Regions from separate parts of the Xanthomonas prunicola genome, predicted to be linked through region 3. Evidence: predicted binding sites of a transcription regulator. Region 3 holds the regulator's gene; each other region holds the start of a gene.
What was found. Region 3 encodes FliA, which starts transcription of late flagellar genes. Its sites were predicted from a motif close to TAAAGTTTNNCNNNCNNNGGCCGATAA; they were not measured.

Region 1 (4,599 bases), 1.7 Mb from region 3:
TGCGGGTCGCTTTCTGCAAGAAAGACCCTGGCTGGCCGGCCCCGGACGACGCTGGCATAGCGGCCCTGGAGGATCGCGTCGAGCAACAACCACAAGCGCCCGCAACATGCGATCGCCACGAGCACAGCCACTCCAGCGACGATCCAGTCGGTTATACGCGAGGCGGCACGTCTAGACGCCGGCAGCAGGGGTGGACGACGTTTTTTCAGGCGCGCATGTCTTACGTCATGGCGGTGCAGTTTACGCCTGCGGTAGTTTAGACCGACCGACAAAACGACTGCACGCTCATCGGGTGGGTGCCGATTCAACCGTCGCTCGACCTCGGCGCGTGGCCCTCTGTCACCCACTTTTCTGCACGCCGTCCATGTCCACCTGACCACCGCTCGCGTCATCTGCCGCTCTTGCTACTCCGCGGCATGCACGCATGCAACTGCGTTGCAGATCGCCCGCTGCCACAGCGTTACCAGAGACGAAAGCGTGAATCGATGGCGCGGCAGCGTTCGCAGCTCGTGCATCTGCTGCACCATGCACAGATGGCAGCTGCACCTGCCAACGACCTGTTCCTGCAAGGTGCGCAGCGATAGCAGCCAGTAAATGACCCCACAGCACCCTCGCCCGAGTGCCATGGAAGGCTCCACGCTGCATGTATCTCAAGGAAGATGGATGGCAGGTGCGCACTGCGCCGTGCCCGGACGTTCCTTGGGGTCTCGCTGGTCTGCCATGTCCATGGCAGCCGCCTCCTACCAAGGATCTTTCCCTTTGAAGACGTTCACCACCGTCCTGCTTGTCTCTCTCGGCCTGTTACTGGCGTCCTGCGGCGGCAACGGAGGCACCGGTGCCTCCAAGCGTTCCTCCAGCGACTACCTGCTGCACAACATTTCTGTCTGGAATGGTGCGGTGACCATCATCGACCCATGGGTGTCCGGCGATCGCGGGCAGAGTCTGATTGCCGACGCCGTCGCGCTCAAGCCGCTGGAACGCTACAGGATCGCCTTGGGCAGCCAGCGCAAGACATTGGCCGCTAATGCACAGGCCAATACCGCCATGGCCCCGGGCGTGCCGGACAATGCCAAAGATCTGGACAGCAAGCTCTCGGCCTACCTCAAGAGCGCCGACGCGATGATGGCCGCGCTGGAATGCGTTGCGGCACTGCCCAACGGCTACACCAACGCCGAGTTGGCGCCGCTGACCCAGGATCTGGAAACCGCCTCCGCTCAACTCAACTCAACTCAACTCAACACCGACATGGAAACACTGAATACCGCACAGCGCGCGTATTCCGCCGAGCGCAAGATTCCGATGCAGGAAGTGCGTCAGCAAGGAACACTTGGCAACTTGTGCCCTGCGGGGGTCGCTGCATGTGACATGCAGGGCGCAACTCGGTTGCCGGTTGCACCGTGCCAACGCAGGTGCACCTTCCGGCAATCATTGCGCAACACATCAGATCATTCGAACGCTGTGCCGCGACAGCGCTGATGCACCACGCTGTGCCATTGAACACAGCGGGCATCAAGCGATCAACACACCGCCCATTGATCGCGCCCGGCGGTCTTGGCGGCGTACAGCGCCAGATCGGCCTGGCTCAGCAACACATCCAGCCCGGTGTCGGCAACGACGCGCACCGCGCCCATGCAAAAGCGCACCGGTTGGTCGGTCGGCAGGCCGGTGATTTCGATTGCCGCCACCGCACTGCGCAGGCGCGCAAAGACCGCAGGAATCTCTTCCTCACTGCAGCCCGGCAACACCAGGAAGAATTCTTCTCCGCCCAGGCGGCCCAGGCGATCTTGCGTGCGCAACGCCAGCCGGGATGCGCTCGCCAGTGCCTTGAGCACCGCATCGCCGGTGGCATGCCCATACAGGTCGTTGATCTGCTTGAAGTGGTCCAGATCGATCAACGCCAGCATGCACGGCGCGTGCGAACGCAAGGCCTGCTCGATTTGCTGTTGCGCCTCGGCACGAATGGCACGCCGGTTGGGCAGGCCGGTGAGTTCGTCGCGCATCGCCAGCCGCGACAGCTGGCGGCGGTGACGTGCACCGAATGCCAGCACTACCAGTGCACCGATCAGTAACAGACACGCCGCGCACAACGCGATCCACAAGGCGCGCTGCCCGGCTTCGCGCGCCTGCAGTGCCAGTTGCGAGGTTTCGCTGCGGCGGCGCAGCTCTGCCGTTTCAGCGCCGCGGCGTGCATCTTCGTAGCGTGCCTGTAGCCGCAACATCACGGTATCGCGCTGCCTATCGAGACTTTGCGCGCGCAGTGTGTTGGCGCGTTGCAATTCCTGGTAGGCCTCGGCGTGGCGGCCTTGCGATGCCAGCGCCTGGGCGATCGCGCCCACCAATTGCGCGCGTCGATTCAAGGTCAGGTTGGGGTCGTCTGCGGCCTTGGCAGCGATAATTTCGGCATCCAGATCGTCAGCCTTCAACGCGGTCAAGGCCTGCAGCAACACAGCATGACACGCCGCAACGCGACCGATGTTGCCTTGCTTCTGCATCAACGGCAGCGCCTCGCGCGCCATCGTCAAGGCGGAGGCCGCGCCGCCGGTTTCGATCAGGGCCTCGCTGGCACTGGTCAGCGCTGCAGCCACGCCGGCCTGGTCGCGCAGTTCGCGGCTGAGCGCCAGCGCGCGCCTGAAATGCAGCAGCGCCGCTTCGGGTTGACGTGCTGCCAGCAACGTACCGAACTCGTATTCGATCAGGCTGCGCTGGAAGCGTGCAGGCTGATCATGCAGGCGCGAGAGCGCGCGTTGCAGGTAGTCTTCGGTTTCATTGTCTTCAGCGGAGCGGCCACCGACGCGGCTGGCCAACGACCCGAGTTGGGTCAACGCATCCAGCTCCAGTCCCAGGATGTTTTCGCGCGCCGCACATTGGTAACTGGCCTGCGCCGCGCTCCAGGATTCATCGCTGCTGCCGGAAGCGAGCATGCTCCACATGTCGACCGCCTCGACTTCGCACAACAGATCGTTGCGGCTCAGCGCGCGTGCGCGTTGGCGCAGCGCTTCCAGGCGCGCCACCATCACACGATTGGGGTTTTCGCGCACATCGCTGAGCGCCTGCACGATGTCCAGCCACAGCTGCGCTTGCGTGGCGCTGCCGTGCAACTGGTCGATCCTTCCACGCGCTTGCGCAAGCACGACTTGGCGGCGTTCGCTGTCTTCCAATGAAATGAGTACGCGTGCCTGCGCCAGCAAGGCCCAGAACTCGGCATCCACATCCTGATCGCGAAGGGCCCGCTGCAGTGCGCCTCTGGCGATCTGCAATGCGGCCACAGGGTCGTCGATGGTTGCCGCTTCGATCGTCTTCCACGGCTGGGGCTGCGCCGACACCATGGCGCTGATCAACAGCAAGGCGGACGCGACGAGCAAGCTTCGCCACCGGACCACGCGCATGCTCATCGCGCCATCACGGCGATGACGGGCCGCAACGTGCGTACGCCAAGGTCGGGGCATCTCCGCACCGGTGGCGGCTTGCTGGTTGCTGCGGCATCTCAAGCACTCCCACGGTTGGACAGCGATGGAATCGAGTGAGACCTCTGGCGAAAGCGCCACCATCCTGCCGTCATACGATTGCAATGATGACTGAGCAGCGCAGCCGATCACGTGATCGGCGCGCATGAGGTCGAGCTGGTTATCGGCAAGGGCGTGCCAGTCTTGAATCTCGCAGACGAAATGCGCGCGTTGGCGACGCACCAGGAAGATGAAAGCTCCCACGGGCGCACCGCGTAAACTGCCGTACGGCAGCTGCCGCCCCTCGATCTTCCGGAGACACCGTGACATCGCCCCTGCCCCGCCTGCTCGCTCTGCTCGCCATCGCCTTGCTATCGGCCTGTGCTACGCAGGCCCCACGCGCGCCACAACGTTCGCCGGATGCGGTCAAGGCCGATATCGCGCGGCGTCTGCCGGCAACCTTGCCGGACCGCGCCGGCTGGGCCAGCGATGTGTATGTGGCGCTGTCTTCGCAAGCATTGGATACCAGCACCGAGCAGATTTGCGCAGTGCTGGCGGTGACCGAGCAGGAGTCGACCTACCAAGCCAACCCGGTGGTGCCCAACCTGGGGAAGATCTCGCGGGCGGAGATCGTCCGCCGCGCCAGTGCGCATCACATCCCCGGTTTCATGGTCGATGCCGCCTTGCGTCTGAATTCGCCAGATGGACGCAGCTATGCCACGCGCATCGCGACGGCGCGCACCGAGCAGGAACTGAGCCGCATCTTCGAAGACTTCACCGGCAGCGTGCCACTGGGCGCACGACTGTTCGACGGGTTCAACCCGGTGCATACCGCCGGGCCGATGCAGGTAAGCATTGCGTTTGCCGAACAACATGCGCAGCGCTATCCCTACCCGCCCGACGATTCGATCCGCCATGAGGTCTTCAGCCGCCGTGGCGGGCTGTGGTTCGGCACGCTGCATCTGCTGGGGTATCCGGCCAACTACGATGCCCTGCTGTATCGCTTCGCCGATTTCAATGCCGGTTGGTACGCCAGCCGCAATGCCGCCTTCCAGGCCGCGCTGGGCAAGGCCAGCGGGATTGCACTTGCCCTGGACGGCGACCTGCTCACACCGGGCGCCAGCCTGGATGCACCCGGCGGCACCGAGCGCGCCGC
Region 2 (4,599 bases), 250 kb from region 3:
TCACCCACAGCGAGTTCAATCACTCGTCCAGCGAACCGGTGCACTTCCTGCAGATCTGGGTGATGCCCGAGCGCGCCGGCATCGAACCGAGCTACGAAGAAAAGCACTTCGATGCCGACAGCAAGCGCAACCAGTTGCGCCTGATCGCCTCGCCGGGTGGTGAGAATGGCTCGCTGCGCCTGCACCAGGATGCTCGCCTGTACGCCTCGATCCTCGATGGCGAGGTGCGCCTGCAACAGCCGCTGGCCGAAGGCCGCATCGGCTATGTGCAGGTGGCCCGCGGCAGCCTGAGCGTCAACGGCCAGCCGCTGTCGGCCGGCGACGCGGTGCAGGTCACTGGCGAGCCGGACATCGTCCTGGCCGATGCACGCGATGCCGAAGTGCTGGTATTCGACCTGCCGAAGTAATCGCCAAAAGCTGGATGGATGGCGTACAGCGCAGCGCTGGTGCGCAATGCGCTAGCTAGCGCAGACACAGACAAAGCCCGCTCACGCGGGCTTTGTCTGTATGCGAACTTTTCAGAGGACTGGGCAGCGGCGACGTCGTGGCGAGTTGTCGCTGATGGCTTTCGCTTTCGGCTTACAACTGACGACCTGCCGCATGCGGTAGCGATTAGCATCGCCTTGCCGCCCTGCGTGTCATCCCGAGCGGCACTGACAAGCGAATGCATCTCCCAGCACGCCAGGCAGGTCAGAGCAGCTTTCACACGCAGGCAACCACGCGATCAACGGGACGTTACCGCACCACGCACGATGTTAGTGCAATCCAGTCACGCCACCTTCGATGGAGCGTGCCGCGCAGCCTGCGCATCGACCTGCGCGACAGCGCGATCCGACGCGCCATTGGCATCACCATTGACCAACGCGAACAGCGCATCCGCATCGCCTTCCAGTACGCGCGCCGAGCGCGCCAGGTCGTCGACCATCCGCGCCTGGTCGCGCGCCTGCACACCGATCGACTGCAACGCGACATTGGCGGTGGAAATATCCTGGGCCTGGTCGTGACTGGCAGCGGCGATCTGCTCCACGGTGGCAGTCACGCGCAAGACCGATGTCACCATGTCCTGCATCACCACGCCAGCTTGCTCGGCCAGGCGTGAGCCATCGCCGACCTGATCGGTTGCATTGTCGATCAAGGAGCGAATCTCCTTGGCCGAGACGCTGCAACGCTGCGCAAGACTGCGCACTTCGGTGGCCACGACGGCGAAGCCACGCCCCTGCTCACCGGCGCGCGCCGCCTCCACCGCAGCATTCAGGGCCAGGATATTGGTCTGGAACGCGATGCCGTCGATCACCTCGATGATCTGGCCGATGCGGTCGGTCGCCGAGCGGATGCCGGCGGTGGTCTTGACCACGTCGGCAATGACATCCGCGCCTCGCCGCGCCACCGCAGCCGAGTCTTCGGCCATGCGCCGCGCGGAACCTGCATTCTCGGAATTGGTGCGCACGGTTGCGGCCAGTTGATCGATCGTGCTCGAGGTCTGCGCCACCGCAGCAGACTGCGTGGACACACGGCTGACCAGTTCCTGGTTGCTCACCGAAATATGGTGCGCCTCGCGCTGCACGTTCTGCGCAATGCTCATGGTCTGCAGCATCAAATCGCGCATCCGCTCGGCCGAACGCACCTGGTCGGTGACGTCGGTTGCGTATTTGACCACTTTGTACGGCCGTCCGGAGACATCCAGGATCGGGTTGTAGGAGGCCTGGATCCACACCGCACTGCCATCCTTGCGCAGTCGGCGATAACGTCCCGCATCGAACTGGCCGCTTGCCAGCTTGGCCCAGAACTGCCGGTACTCCTCGGACGCGCGATAGGCCGCATCGACGAACACGCTGTGGTGCTGCCCGATCGCCTCGGCAGCCGGATACCCCATGATTTTCAGGAAGTTTTCGTTTGCACCGAGCACGTTCCCTTTCAGGTCGAACTCGATCACGCCCATCACCTTGTCGATCGCCCGGATGCGCCCGTCCGCATCGGCCGAATCGATCACCTGACGGGTCACGTCGGTGGCGTACTTGACCACCTTGTACGGGCGCCCGTGCTCGTCCAGCACCGGGTTGTAGGACGCCTGGATCCACACCTCTCTGCCGTCCTTGCCGATGCGCCGGTAGCGGCCCGCATCGAAGGCACCGCGCCCAAGCGAATCCCAGAACGCGCGATATGCGGCCGACTGACGCGTCGTCGTATCCACGAACATGCCGTGGTGCTTGCCGCGAATCTCCTCAAGCCGATAGCCCATCACTTGCAAGAAATTCTGGTTGGCCGCGAGCACCGTGCCGTCCAGCGAGAATTCGATGACTGCCATCACCTTGTCGATGGCGTCGATACGCCCTTCGAAATCAGCGGTCTGGCGCACCTGCGCAGTGATGTCGGTGGCGTACTTCACCACGCGATACGCCTTACCGGATCGATCCAGCAACGGGTTGTACGATGCGTTGATCCACACCTCGCGCCCCTGCTTGTCCAAGCGGCAGAAGCGCCCGGCATTGAAGTCGCCGCGACGCAGCGTCTCCCAGAACTGCCGATAGCTTTCGCTGTCGCGATCGGCAGGAGTCACGAACATGCGGTGATGCTGGCCAACCACCTCGTCCAGTCGATACCCCATCAACCCCAGGAAATTCGGGTTCGCATCCAGAATGCGGCCGTCCAGATCGAACTCGATCACCGCCATCACACGATCCACCGCCGTGGCCTTGTGTTGCAGCCCACGGCCGCCGAAAGAGAACACGCGTCCAAGCAGGTGCGATAGGCGCATCACGTCGAAATCCGAGCTTTAATTCACCTATTTAGCGACCCATGCGCCGGTTACTTGACCCCCACCGTGTGCGACATCTCCAAGGCGGTTCAGATGGCGTCATGGAGCGGCGACGCACCCTGATGCGAGGAGCTACCGACACCCGCTCTGAGCCTCTTTGTGGACGACCGACCCCGTGAAACGACAGCACAGCCATGTATGTACCCCCTCCGCGTATGCGCAAGACAGGAAAAGCCAGCAGCGCCCAAGACATCATGGATCCGACGCGCTTCTCTTCCGTCGATCCGTTTCGCTCGATGCGTCATACGGCACGCTTGTGCTCACGCGAGTGGGTGGAGCGTCGTCCAAGGTTGTGTGCATGCCTGCAGGCGCGTGCCACGCGCATGCGGATGTCATGGCACATCGCATGCGTGCGCCGGAACCCGACGGACTTGCAGGACGTAATCAGTCAACACCGCCTGCAACACAACAACGCAGCTCGCAATTGCGATGCAGATGCGCGTAAACGCTTAGCGATCGTTCGTTTCGACGAAGCGAGCAAGCCAAATACCCACGCCGGAAGCCAGGTCTCATTCTTGCGATATGCGCCAGTTCGATGCGCTAAAACTCGTGGCGTGCCGGCGATGTCGCCAAGCTCGAAAGACGACCTCTCCTCAGGCACTGTCGACATGGACCACGCAGGGACTGCGCGCAGCCAGATAGCTGCACACACCGCCGGCTGACACTGAGCGCTTTTAGGAACGCTTCTGCGACGGCGAGCCACTGCCAGCCCGCATCAACGGATCCCGCGGGCGCTCAAGCAATGCTTATGGTTGCAGCGGCCAAGCGCCGATATCAGCCGACCGATATCAGCCGACTTCGTTTACCTAAGGACCGCAGCAATAAAAATAAAAACGCCCGCAAATCAATGATTTGCGGGCGTTCAGAACACTGGCGGAGCGAGAGGGATTCGAACCCTCGATAGAGCTTTTGACCCTATACTCCCTTAGCAGGGGAGCCCCTTCAGCCGCTCGGGCATCGCTCCAGTTTTTTGCTGCCTGCCGCGATGTCCGTGGCAGGCCGCGAAGAATAGCGGGTAAGAGGGGCTAACGTAAACCCTTTACAACGATCAATTCGAAGAATCGTCACCGTGATGTGCGCCGGAAGCGACCGGCTCATCCCCACGCTGGATACGCTGATAGATTTCTTCGCGATGCACAGCGACATCCTTGGGTGCGGTGATACCGATACGCACCTGATTTCCCTTGACGCCGAGAACGGTCACGGTGACCGAGTCGCCGATCATCAAGGTTTCGGCTACCCGGCGAGTGAGGATCAACATTTTGCAAATCTCCTGGAACCGATGGATTTCCCACCGGCATCGACGGCCTCCTGAGTGAGACGCGCCCTACGTAAAGGGAATAGACCAGAAATGGTAGCGGGACATCCTGCTAGCCAGCAAGGCATAGCAGGACAACTGTTCAGCCCAAGTGTTGCTTGACCCAGAGGGGCACACCGTCGAGTGCGGTCGCAAGGGCGGGCCCGTCCTCGCCACCACCCTGGGCGAGATCCGGACGGCCACCGCCCTTGCCGCCGATCTGACTGGCGATATGGCCGAGGAGTTCCCCTGCCTTCACCTTGCCAGTTGGGCTGCCGTTCACGCCAGCGACAAGCGCAACTTTGCCGCCTGAAGCGCCAGCCAGCACGATCACCGAGTCACCGAGCTGTTGCTTCAGGCGATCCATCGCATCACGCAGCGCCTTGGCATCGAAGCCTTCCAGACGCACCGCCACCACCTTGACCCCGGCCACGTCGATCGCACCAGCGCCCAAATCGGCCGTTGCGCCCGACGCCAGCTTGGCCTT
Region 3 (4,599 bases):
ACCGCAGCAGCAGCACCGCTCCGGGGCGAACGCAGGACTTGGAACAACGACCGGGACAGGCAACTCATGACGCTGGCAACACACCCTCATTCATCGCGCACCCGTCCGGCGTCCGGCGGGTCCTGTTCCTGGAGGCACTTCGCATGAAAATCAAACGCTTCGTTGCCCCGGACATGCGCACCGCATTCCGCATGGTGCGTGAAGAACACGGCCCGGACGCAGTGATCCTGTCCAACCGCCGTACCGCTGAAGGCATCGAGATCGTCGCTGCCAGCAACTACGACGAAGAACTCGTGCAGCGCGCCCTGGAAACCGCGCGCTCCGAGACCCCGGCCGCCGCCCACAGCGAGCAGGCACCCATCCAGCAGGCGCCTGCCCCGCAAGCTCCGGCCAGGTCCGCCGCACCGGTACACGCCCCGCTCAAGCCGGCTGCCGATGCCAACGTGAGCCAGCGCCAGCGCGTTGCCAGCGCCGCTGAAGACATGATCGCCGCCATGGCGCTGCGTCAGCCGGTCAACGTGCCGCGCCAGGCGCCGGTTGCCGCGCCGATACGCACCGCCAGCATCCCTTCGCCGGCCGCCCAGGCACTGGCCCACGCGGTTGCCGTCACCACTGCCCCGCGTCAGGAACACGCGCTGTCGGCCGTGCCGGAACAGCTGTTCGCCGACTTTTTGACCACCGCCCCGGTGCAGCGCCCGGCCGTGCAGGCCGCTCCGGCGCAGGCGCTGAGCCCGGTGATGGCGGCGGCGCTCGCCACGCATGCCGGCTACGGCCAGGACGAAGACGACCGCGACGACGAAGCCGACTTCGACCTGGACGACGCGCTGCCGCAGATCCTGCCGCCGGCCGCGTTGCCGCCGATCGTCGTCGCCCCCGCCGCGCTGGCCGCGGTTCCGGTTGCCGCCGCGCCGGCCCCGCAGAACGACGAAGAACTCAAGCAGCTGCGTGGCGAACTGGCGCTGATGCGGCAGATGATCGAGCGCGAAATGAACCGCCTCACCGACGAGCGCCTGCGTGGCTCCCCGGTGCGTGCGCAGGCGCTGGAGCTGATGGACGACTATGGCTTCGATGCCGGCCTGACCCGCGATGTCGCCATGCAGATCCCGGCCGATACCGAATTGCACCGTGGCCGCGGGCTGATGCTGGGACTGCTGTCCAAGCGCCTGCCGGTGGCCCCGATCGACCCGCTGGAACGCGGCGGCGTGATCGCCCTGGTCGGCCCGACCGGTGCCGGCAAGACCACCACCATCGCCAAGCTGGCACAGCGCTTCGCCGCCCAGCACGCCCCGCGCGACGTCGCCCTGGTCACCACCGACACCTTGCGCGTCGGTGGCCGCGAGCAGCTGCACAGCTACGGCCGCCAGCTCGGTATCGCCGTGCACGAGGCCGACAGCGCCGAAAGCCTGCTCGAGCTGCTGGAGCGCCTGCGCGACTACAAGCTGGTGCTGATCGATACCGCCGGCATGGGCCAGCGCGACCGCGCCCTGGCCGCCCAGCTGAACTGGCTACGCGCCGCCCAGCAGGTGACGTCGCTGCTGGTGCTGCCCGCCAACTCCCATTTTGCCGACCTCGACGAGGTCGTGCGCCGCTTCGCCCACGCCAAGCCCCAAGGCGTGGTGCTGACCAAACTCGACGAGACCGGCCGCTTCGGCAGCGCCTTGTCGGTGGTGGTCGACCACCAAATGCCCATCACCTGGGTGACTGACGGACAGCGGGTCCCCGACGACCTGCACCGCGCCAATGCCGCCAGTCTCGTTCTTCGCCTTGAAGATTTGCGGCGCGCTGCCGATAAGCCCTGTACTCCGGAGCACAACCATGCAGTCGCGTGAATACGCCAAGCTGACCAACGCCTTCCCCCTGTCGGCGACCCGTCCCGAGCCCTTGGGCCCGGTGCGCACCATTGCCGTGACCGGCGGCAAGGGTGGCGTGGGGAAAACCAACATCTCTGCCAATCTGGCGGTGGCGCTTGCCGACATGGGCAAACGCACCCTGCTGCTGGACGCCGACCTGGGCCTGGCCAACCTGGACGTGGTCCTGGGCCTGGCGCCCAAGTACACCCTGGCCGACCTGATCGCCGGCCGCTGCACGCTGGATGAAGTGATCATCGAAGGCCCCGGCGGCGTGCTGGTGGTGCCGGCCGCCTCCGGTCGCCGCCACATGGCCGAACTGGCCCCGGCCCAGCACATCGGCCTGGTCAACGTGTTCTCCGAACTGGAACGCGACCTGGACGTGATGGTCATCGACACCGCCGCCGGCATCACCGACAGCGTGTTGACCTTCTGCCAGGCGGCCCAGGACACCGTGGTGGTGGTCTGCGACGAACCGGCCTCGATCACCGACGCCTACGCGCTGATCAAGGTGCTCTCGCGCGAACGCGGCGTGGACCGCCTGCAGATCATCGCCAACATGGTGCGCGACCCCAACGAAGGCCGCCTGCTGTACGACAAGCTCTCGCGCGTGTGCGAAAAGTTCCTGGGCGACGTGTCGCTGAACTATCTCGGCCACGTGCCGCAGGACGACTGGCTACGCCTGTCGGTGCAGCGTCAGCAACCCGTCATCAAGGCCTACCCCGCCAGTCCGTCGGCGCAGGCCATTGCCGAAATCGCACGCCGTACCTCGCGCTGGCAGGCTCCCACCGTGCCGCGCGGCAACGTCGAGTTCTTTGTCGAACGCATCATCCAACGGGGAGTGGCCGCATGAGCACCGCTACCGCAACCACGGCCAGCGCGCAGTACCGCGCCGTGCAGCGCAACAACGCCAACGACGTGGTGACCCAGCACGCGGACCTGGTCCGCCGCATCGCCCACCATCTGGCCGCGCGCCTGCCGGCCAGCGTGGAGGTAGACGACCTGATCCAGGCCGGCATGATCGGCCTGATCGAGGCCTCGCGCAGTTACGACTCCGAACAGGGCGCCTCGTTCGAAACCTATGCCTCGATCCGCATCCGCGGCTCGATGATCGACGAAATTCGTCGCGGCGACTGGGTGCCGCGCTCGGTGCACCGCCGCGCACGCGATGCCGCCGCCGCCGTGCGCAAGATCGAACAGCACACCGGCCGCGCTGCCGCCGCCACCGAAGTGGCCGCCGCAATGGAGATGCCGCTGCCCGATTACCTGCGTCTGATGGAAGATGCCGCCCGCGGCCAGGTGCTGAGCCTGGAATCGCGCATTGAAGATCACGGCGAGCTGGACACCACCGCCAAAGGCGGCCCCAATCCGCAGCAGATGATGGAGCGTGGCGAATTCGGCCGCGAACTGGGCAAGGCCATCGGCCAGTTGCCCGAGCGCGAGCAGCTGGTGCTGTCGCTGTACTACGAACAAGAATTGAATCTGAAAGAAATCGGCGCCGTGCTCGGTGTCAGCGAATCGCGCGTCTGCCAGATCCACGGCCAGGCGGTGGTGCGTTTGCGGGGCCGCCTCAAAGTCTTCGAACTGGCCGATGCCGGTGTCGAAATTGACGAATAATTTTTCGTGTTAGGAGCTTGATGTGAACAAGAACATGCGGATTTTGATCGTGGACGACTTCTCGACGATGCGACGCATCGTCAAGAATCTGTTGGGCGATCTGGGCTTCACCAATACCGCAGAGGCCGAGGACGGCAACAGCGCATTGGCTGCATTGCGGGCCGGCCCGTTCGATTTCGTGGTCACCGACTGGAACATGCCCGGCATGACCGGCATCGACCTGCTGCGCAACATCCGCGCCGACGCCAAGCTCAAGCACCTGCCGGTGATGATGGTGACCGCCGAAGCCAAGCGCGAGCAGATCATCGAAGCCGCACAGTGCGGCGTGAATGGTTACATCATCAAGCCGTTCACCGCGCAGACGCTGGAAGAGAAGCTGGGCAAGGTGTTCGAACGTCTGGCGGCGACCGCCTGATGAACGCCACCGTGGAAGCCGATGCCGAACGTGCCGCCTTGATCGAGCGCCTGCAACACGCGCTCGATGCACTGGAAAGCGGTGACCAGGTCGCCTGGCGGCGCGAGGTGGATCACCTCGCCGCCCTGCGCACGCGCCCGATGATGCAGAGCCTGAGCCGGCTCGCCCGCGAACTCGGCCAGGCACTGGGCGAACTGCCCACCGTGCCCGAAGAAGCCGGCGAGCTGGACGATGCGTGTTCGCGACTGGACCATGTGGTGGAAATGACCGAAAAGGCCAGCCACCGCACGCTGGATCTGGTCGAAGAATGCCGCGAACTGGCAAACCAGTTGCGCGACGGCGGTCTGAATCAGGACCAGGGCGCGCTGATGGACAAGATGCGACACAACCTGACCGAGCTATCGCTGGCGCAGAGCTACCAGGACCTGAGCGGGCAGATCATCCGTCGCGTGGCCGGCATCGTGCGGCGCGTGCACGAGGGCTTCGGTGCGCTCGGCCTGCCGCCAAAGAACATCGAACCGAAGAAAGACGACGGCGGTCTTGCCGGTCCTGCAGTCAAGGGCCTGGACCGTCATGCGGTGTCGCAAGACGACGCCGACGACCTGCTGTCAGGATTGGGGCTGTAACCATGAGTGCTGTTCCAGACGATATTGCTGCCGATTTCATCGTCGAGGCCCAGGAAATCCTGGATCGCCTCGGCGAACAGCTGGTGTCGCTGGA
Region 4 (4,599 bases), 650 kb from region 3:
CGCTTGCTGGACACCGCACCTGAGCCGAGCTACGACGCGTTCACCTCGATTGCAGCAACGCTCTGCCGCACGCCGATGGCGCTGATTTCGCTGGTCGATACCCATCGGCAGTGGTTCAAATCCAGGATCGGCATGCAGGCGACCGAGACGCCGCGCGAGCTGTCCTTTTGCGCGCACGCCATTCTTGAACCCGATCAGGTGATGGAGGTTGGCGACACCCACCTGGACGCGCGTTTCGTCAGTAATGCGCTGGTCACGGGCGAGCCGCAGATCCGTTTTTATGCGGGCGCGCCATTGCTGACCTCCGACGGTATCGCGCTGGGCACTCTGTGCGTGCTGGATCACTCCCCGCGTCGCTTGTCGGTGGCCGAGCGCGACGCGCTGCAGGCACTGGCCAAGCAAGTCGTCAACACCATCGAACTGCAACAGGCCGCCCGACTGGTGGAACTGGATGCCTTGCGCGATGTGCTTACCGGGCTATGGAATCGCGCCGGGCTGGATCACGCCTTGCATGCGCTTGCAGACGCGCCCAACGCAGCGCCAGACGCCACGCTGGGCTTCATGTTGATCGAACTGGACGGCTTCAAACGACAAAAATTGCAGGCCGGTGCAGCAGCGGCAGATGCCACCTTGCTGCAGGTCGCTGCCGTGCTCGAAGCACAGCTGCCGCCCGCCGCAATCGTGGCGCACCTGGCCTGCGACCAATTCTGCGTGGCGCTGCCGACACTCTCTGCATCTGCCGCACTCGCTGCTGCCGAAGGCGTGCGCAGGACCATGGAAGACGCAGCCTGGCCCACCGGCCCGTTGACCATTAGCGCCGGGCTGGTGGATGTTGCCGCGCATGCTGCGCTCGACAGCAATACCTTGCTGGCACGCGCCCGGCACGCGCTGCAGCAGGCGCGTCGCGATGGCCGCAACCGCGTACACCGCTTCGCCGGTTGGCACCTACAGGACTGATCGGCGCACTGAGGGCTGGCCGTTCCGCCACGCCGCTGCAGCTCAGGCCGCCAGTGCGTCGGCGTTTCCGGCGATCTCGTCCACCTGCAGCACCTGCTCCATCTCCAGCAAGACCACGAAGCGCTCGCCCACCTTGCCCATGCCGCGCAGCAAATCGCGGCGGATATGGGTGCCGAATGAGGGTGCCGCTTCGATGTCCTGATCGGCCAGTTCGATCACTGCGTTGACCGCATCCACCAGCACGCCGATCACCTGCGTGCCTTGTGCCTGCTCGGTGGCCAGAATCACGATGCAGCTGCGTTTGCCGATCGCGCTGTCTGCGCGCCCAAGCCGAGACTGCAAGTCGACCACCGGCACCACTGCGCCACGCAGATTGATCACCCCGCGCACGCAATCGGGCATCGACGGCACTGGCGTAGGAGTGCGGTATTGAATGATTTCGCGAATTCCGAGAATGCTGGTGGCGAAGGTTTCGCCATCCAGTTGGAAGGTCAGGTACTGGGCCGCCGCGTCGGCGTCGCCAGGCATCACATCGGGGGTCTGTGCGTCCATTGATGCTCTCTCAGAAGCGTGCGAATTGACTTTCGTCCGGACCTTCGGCCATGGCATAGGCCGGCGCCGCGTTGCCGCGCCAGCTGCGCGCACTGCGTTCGCGCGGCTGCCCGCTGCTGGAACGGTTGGGCCGGGTGGGAACCGCCCTGCCGCGCCGGGGAGCGGTGGCGACCGGCTCCTGCCCGCCGAGCCGGAAGAACGCCATGCTCTGCTGCAACTGCTCGGCCTGCGAGCTCATTTCCTCGGCCGTGGCAGCCAATTCCTCCGAGGCGCTGGCATTTTGCTGGGTGGTCTGGCTCAACTGCACCACAGCCGCATTGATCTGGCTGACGCCGGACGACTGCTCTTCCGATGCGGCGGAAATTTCCTGCACCAGGTCCGATGTACGCTTGATGCTTGGCACGATGGTGTCCAGCAGCCGGCCGGCACGGTCGGCCAGCTCGACGCTGGAGCTGGCGACCTCGCCGATCTCCTGCGCAGCGATCTGGCTGCGTTCGGCCAGCTTGCGCACTTCGGCGGCGACCACCGCAAAGCCCTTGCCATGCTCGCCGGCACGCGCCGCCTCGATGGCCGCATTGAGCGCGAGCAGGTTGGTCTGGTAAGCAATGTCGTCGATGATGCCGATCTTCTGCGCGATCTGCTTCATCGCCTTGGTGGTGGCGACCACGGCTTCACCGCCTTCGATGGTTTCCTTGGCCGCCTGCGTGGCCAGACTGTCGGTGACTTTGGCGTTTTCGGTGTTCTGTCCGATCGAGGCGGTCATCTGTTCCAGCGAGGCGCTGGTCTCTTCGACGCCAGCTGCCTGTTCGGCTGCGGCCTGGCTCAACGATTGCGCCGTGGCGCTGACTTCCTCCGACGAACCGGACAGCAGTTCGGCGCTGGAATTGACCTCGCCCACCACCGCCACCAGCTTGCTGACCATCAGCTTCATTGCCGCCATTGCGCTGGTAGTGTCGTTCTGCTTGGTGTGCACCTGCATGGTCAGATCGCCCTGCGAAATCCGCGTGGCGACATCGACCACCATGCTCGGCTCGCCGCCGAGTTCGCGCATCAACGAACGCGCGATCAGGTAGCCGATCAACGCCGCACACGCAGCGGCCAGCAAGCTGCCCAGGATCAGCATGGTGTTGGTACGCGACTGCAGCTGATCGGCTTCGGCCGAGCGCGCGGCCAACAGCTCGCTTTCGGTGCGGCGCACTTCCGACATTTCCTCACGCATGCGATCCATGAACGCCTTGCCCTTGGAATCGCGCACCGTGGCAACCATCGTCTCCATCGATGCGGTTCCGGCATTGATCTTGCGGCGTAGCGCGATCTGCGGCTCGACCGCTTCGGACAGCCACTGCGCCTGTGCTTCCTTGACCGCGTTCAGACGAACCTGCTGCTTGGGATTGTCCGAGGTCAGCTTCTGCGCCTTGGCCAGATGCTTGTCGAATTCCGCCGTTCCGGTGTGGTACGGGGCCAGGAACGCATCCTCGCCGGTCAGCGAGAAGCCGCGTGCGCCGGTCTCGATATTGATCAGACTGCTGAGCGCCGCATCCGCCTCGGCCAGCACTTCGTAGGTATGGTTGTTCCAGTAATTGGCTTGGGAAAGCTTGGTGACGTTGAAATAGGCCACCCCTGCCAACACCAGAAGAATAGCGAGAACAGCGCTAAAGCCAGTGTAGAGCTTGGTAGCGACTTTGAGATTGTTGAACACGGGGATACCTTCAAGTGTGCTTGTTTCGGAAAAGTCCGATGAGGCTGGGCCGATGCCGGTTTGCCGTGAGGCAGGAGTGGGCGGGTGACACCGCTACACTTCAACCGTTCGCATAGGTCTATCGGCGATGCACAAATGCGCTTTAGACGCAAACCCGTGTATAGCGGCTATTCAGGTTTTTGCATCTCCGTTTTTGTGACACCTGACATGGTGGGTAGGAAAACCCTGACAGGTTTGTGCGCAAACCATGGCGCCGCGTAGCGAACACAAAGATAAAAATGTGACATCCATCGCCCCGATTAACTCAGGTTTTACGCGGCATGCGCTGCAACAACACGGATTGATCGAACGCGACCGGCTAGCAGGAGTGGGGAACCCGCCCTGCGTGTAGGGGTTCTCTCGCCGTTGGCTACGCTAAATGCCGCGATACGGACGCGCCTCTAGTAGTCGTCCCCGCTACCCTGAGACGCGATGCCGCCGAAGGTATTAGCCATCGCGCAGTCGCCGCTGGCCGGTGCTTGCGCCAGCCAGCGTTCCAACGCAGTGCCCGGCGCGGCGCCTGGTCCGCGTTGCAGCATCTGCAAGGCCCGTGCACCCTGCTCGACGCTCAGTTCCTGCAGCGGCTGAAATCGCTCGCCGCTCCAGGCCGCGATAGCCAGCCCATCCTGAAACAGCACCCGATTGCCCGGCACCCGTGCGATGCGCTCGCCCGGCAGCACGCTGCCCAGCAGATTGCTCGGATCGCTGGCGCTGACGCAGATCCAACACCCGTCCAGCGGCTGACCACGCACCCGGCGCAGCGCGACGATCGCAGCGGGCAAGGCGAACTGCTCGCCGGACAGCCCAGCGATGAAGCGGCCACCGCGGATTTCGCCACGGGCTTCCAAGCGTTGATACATCCGCAGCAAGTCGCGCCACGGCGGCAACCACCCGGCCTCGCGTTCGAGCAGCCGCCAGCACACCACGCCATAGCGCCGCAGCAACGTGCGCGCGACGTGTTCGAGTGTGTCTTGATGGCGCTCGCCGGCTTCGGCAAGCGGCAAGTCGGGCAACGCACGCACCGGTGCCCAGCGGCCCGCATCGCGAATACCCAGCGCACTTGCGCGGCGACGGTGACGCGACAGCGCCGACGGTCGCTTGGACGCCGGCACCAGCAGCGCGCGCAGGCCGGCATAGCTGTCGCAATGCGCACGGCCGCGCATCACCAGCTCGCTCAATGCATCTTCCAGCTCAGTGTTCATCAGGTGCGCGGCGTCGGCAATTTCGTCGAAGAACAATGCACCTTGCTGCTGCAGGACCTGCATGACGCGTTCGGCACGCGAACCCAACGGTGCGTCGTCCGCATCGCGCGCCAGTGCGCTCCAGCGCTGCGCTTCGCGCCGTGGCAGCAG

Region 1: M0D43_RS08240 (GGDEF domain-containing protein) is a predicted target of FliA. The motif match lies at 3,625-3,651, and genes of this name have one in related genera.
Region 2: M0D43_RS01690 (methyl-accepting chemotaxis protein) is a predicted target of FliA. The motif match lies at 2,787-2,813, and genes of this name have one in related genera.
Region 4: M0D43_RS20455 (methyl-accepting chemotaxis protein) is a predicted target of FliA. The motif match lies at 3,327-3,353, and genes of this name have one in related genera.

The regions. Positions count from the first base shown of each region.
Region 1 covers NZ_CP096142.1:1,925,969-1,930,567, forward strand. Annotated here, with positions in the region: gene M0D43_RS22025 (hypothetical protein) at 1-86, opposite strand, end outside; gene M0D43_RS08235 (hypothetical protein) at 625-1,476, shown strand; gene M0D43_RS08240 (GGDEF domain-containing protein) at 1,518-3,392, opposite strand; gene M0D43_RS08245 (DUF1615 domain-containing protein) at 3,767-4,599, shown strand, end outside.
Region 2 covers NZ_CP096142.1:482,973-487,571, forward strand. Annotated here, with positions in the region: gene M0D43_RS01685 (pirin family protein) at 1-407, shown strand, start outside; gene M0D43_RS01690 (methyl-accepting chemotaxis protein) at 770-2,728, opposite strand; tRNA gene M0D43_RS01695 (tRNA-Ser) at 3,687-3,779, opposite strand; gene csrA (carbon storage regulator CsrA) at 3,864-4,076, opposite strand; gene alaS (alanine--tRNA ligase) at 4,216-4,599, opposite strand, start outside.
Region 3 covers NZ_CP096142.1:233,024-237,622, forward strand. Annotated here, with positions in the region: gene flhF (flagellar biosynthesis GTPase FlhF) at 144-1,829, shown strand; gene M0D43_RS00750 (MinD/ParA family protein) at 1,816-2,700, shown strand; gene M0D43_RS00755 (RNA polymerase sigma factor FliA) at 2,697-3,464, shown strand; gene cheY (chemotaxis response regulator CheY) at 3,487-3,879, shown strand; gene M0D43_RS00765 (protein phosphatase CheZ) at 3,879-4,505, shown strand; gene M0D43_RS00770 (chemotaxis protein CheA) at 4,508-4,599, shown strand, end outside.
Region 4 covers NZ_CP096142.1:4,807,839-4,812,437, reverse strand. Annotated here, with positions in the region: gene M0D43_RS20465 (sensor domain-containing diguanylate cyclase) at 1-957, shown strand, start outside; gene M0D43_RS20460 (chemotaxis protein CheW) at 1,000-1,509, opposite strand; gene M0D43_RS20455 (methyl-accepting chemotaxis protein) at 1,520-3,208, opposite strand; gene M0D43_RS20450 (DEAD/DEAH box helicase) at 3,649-4,599, opposite strand, start outside.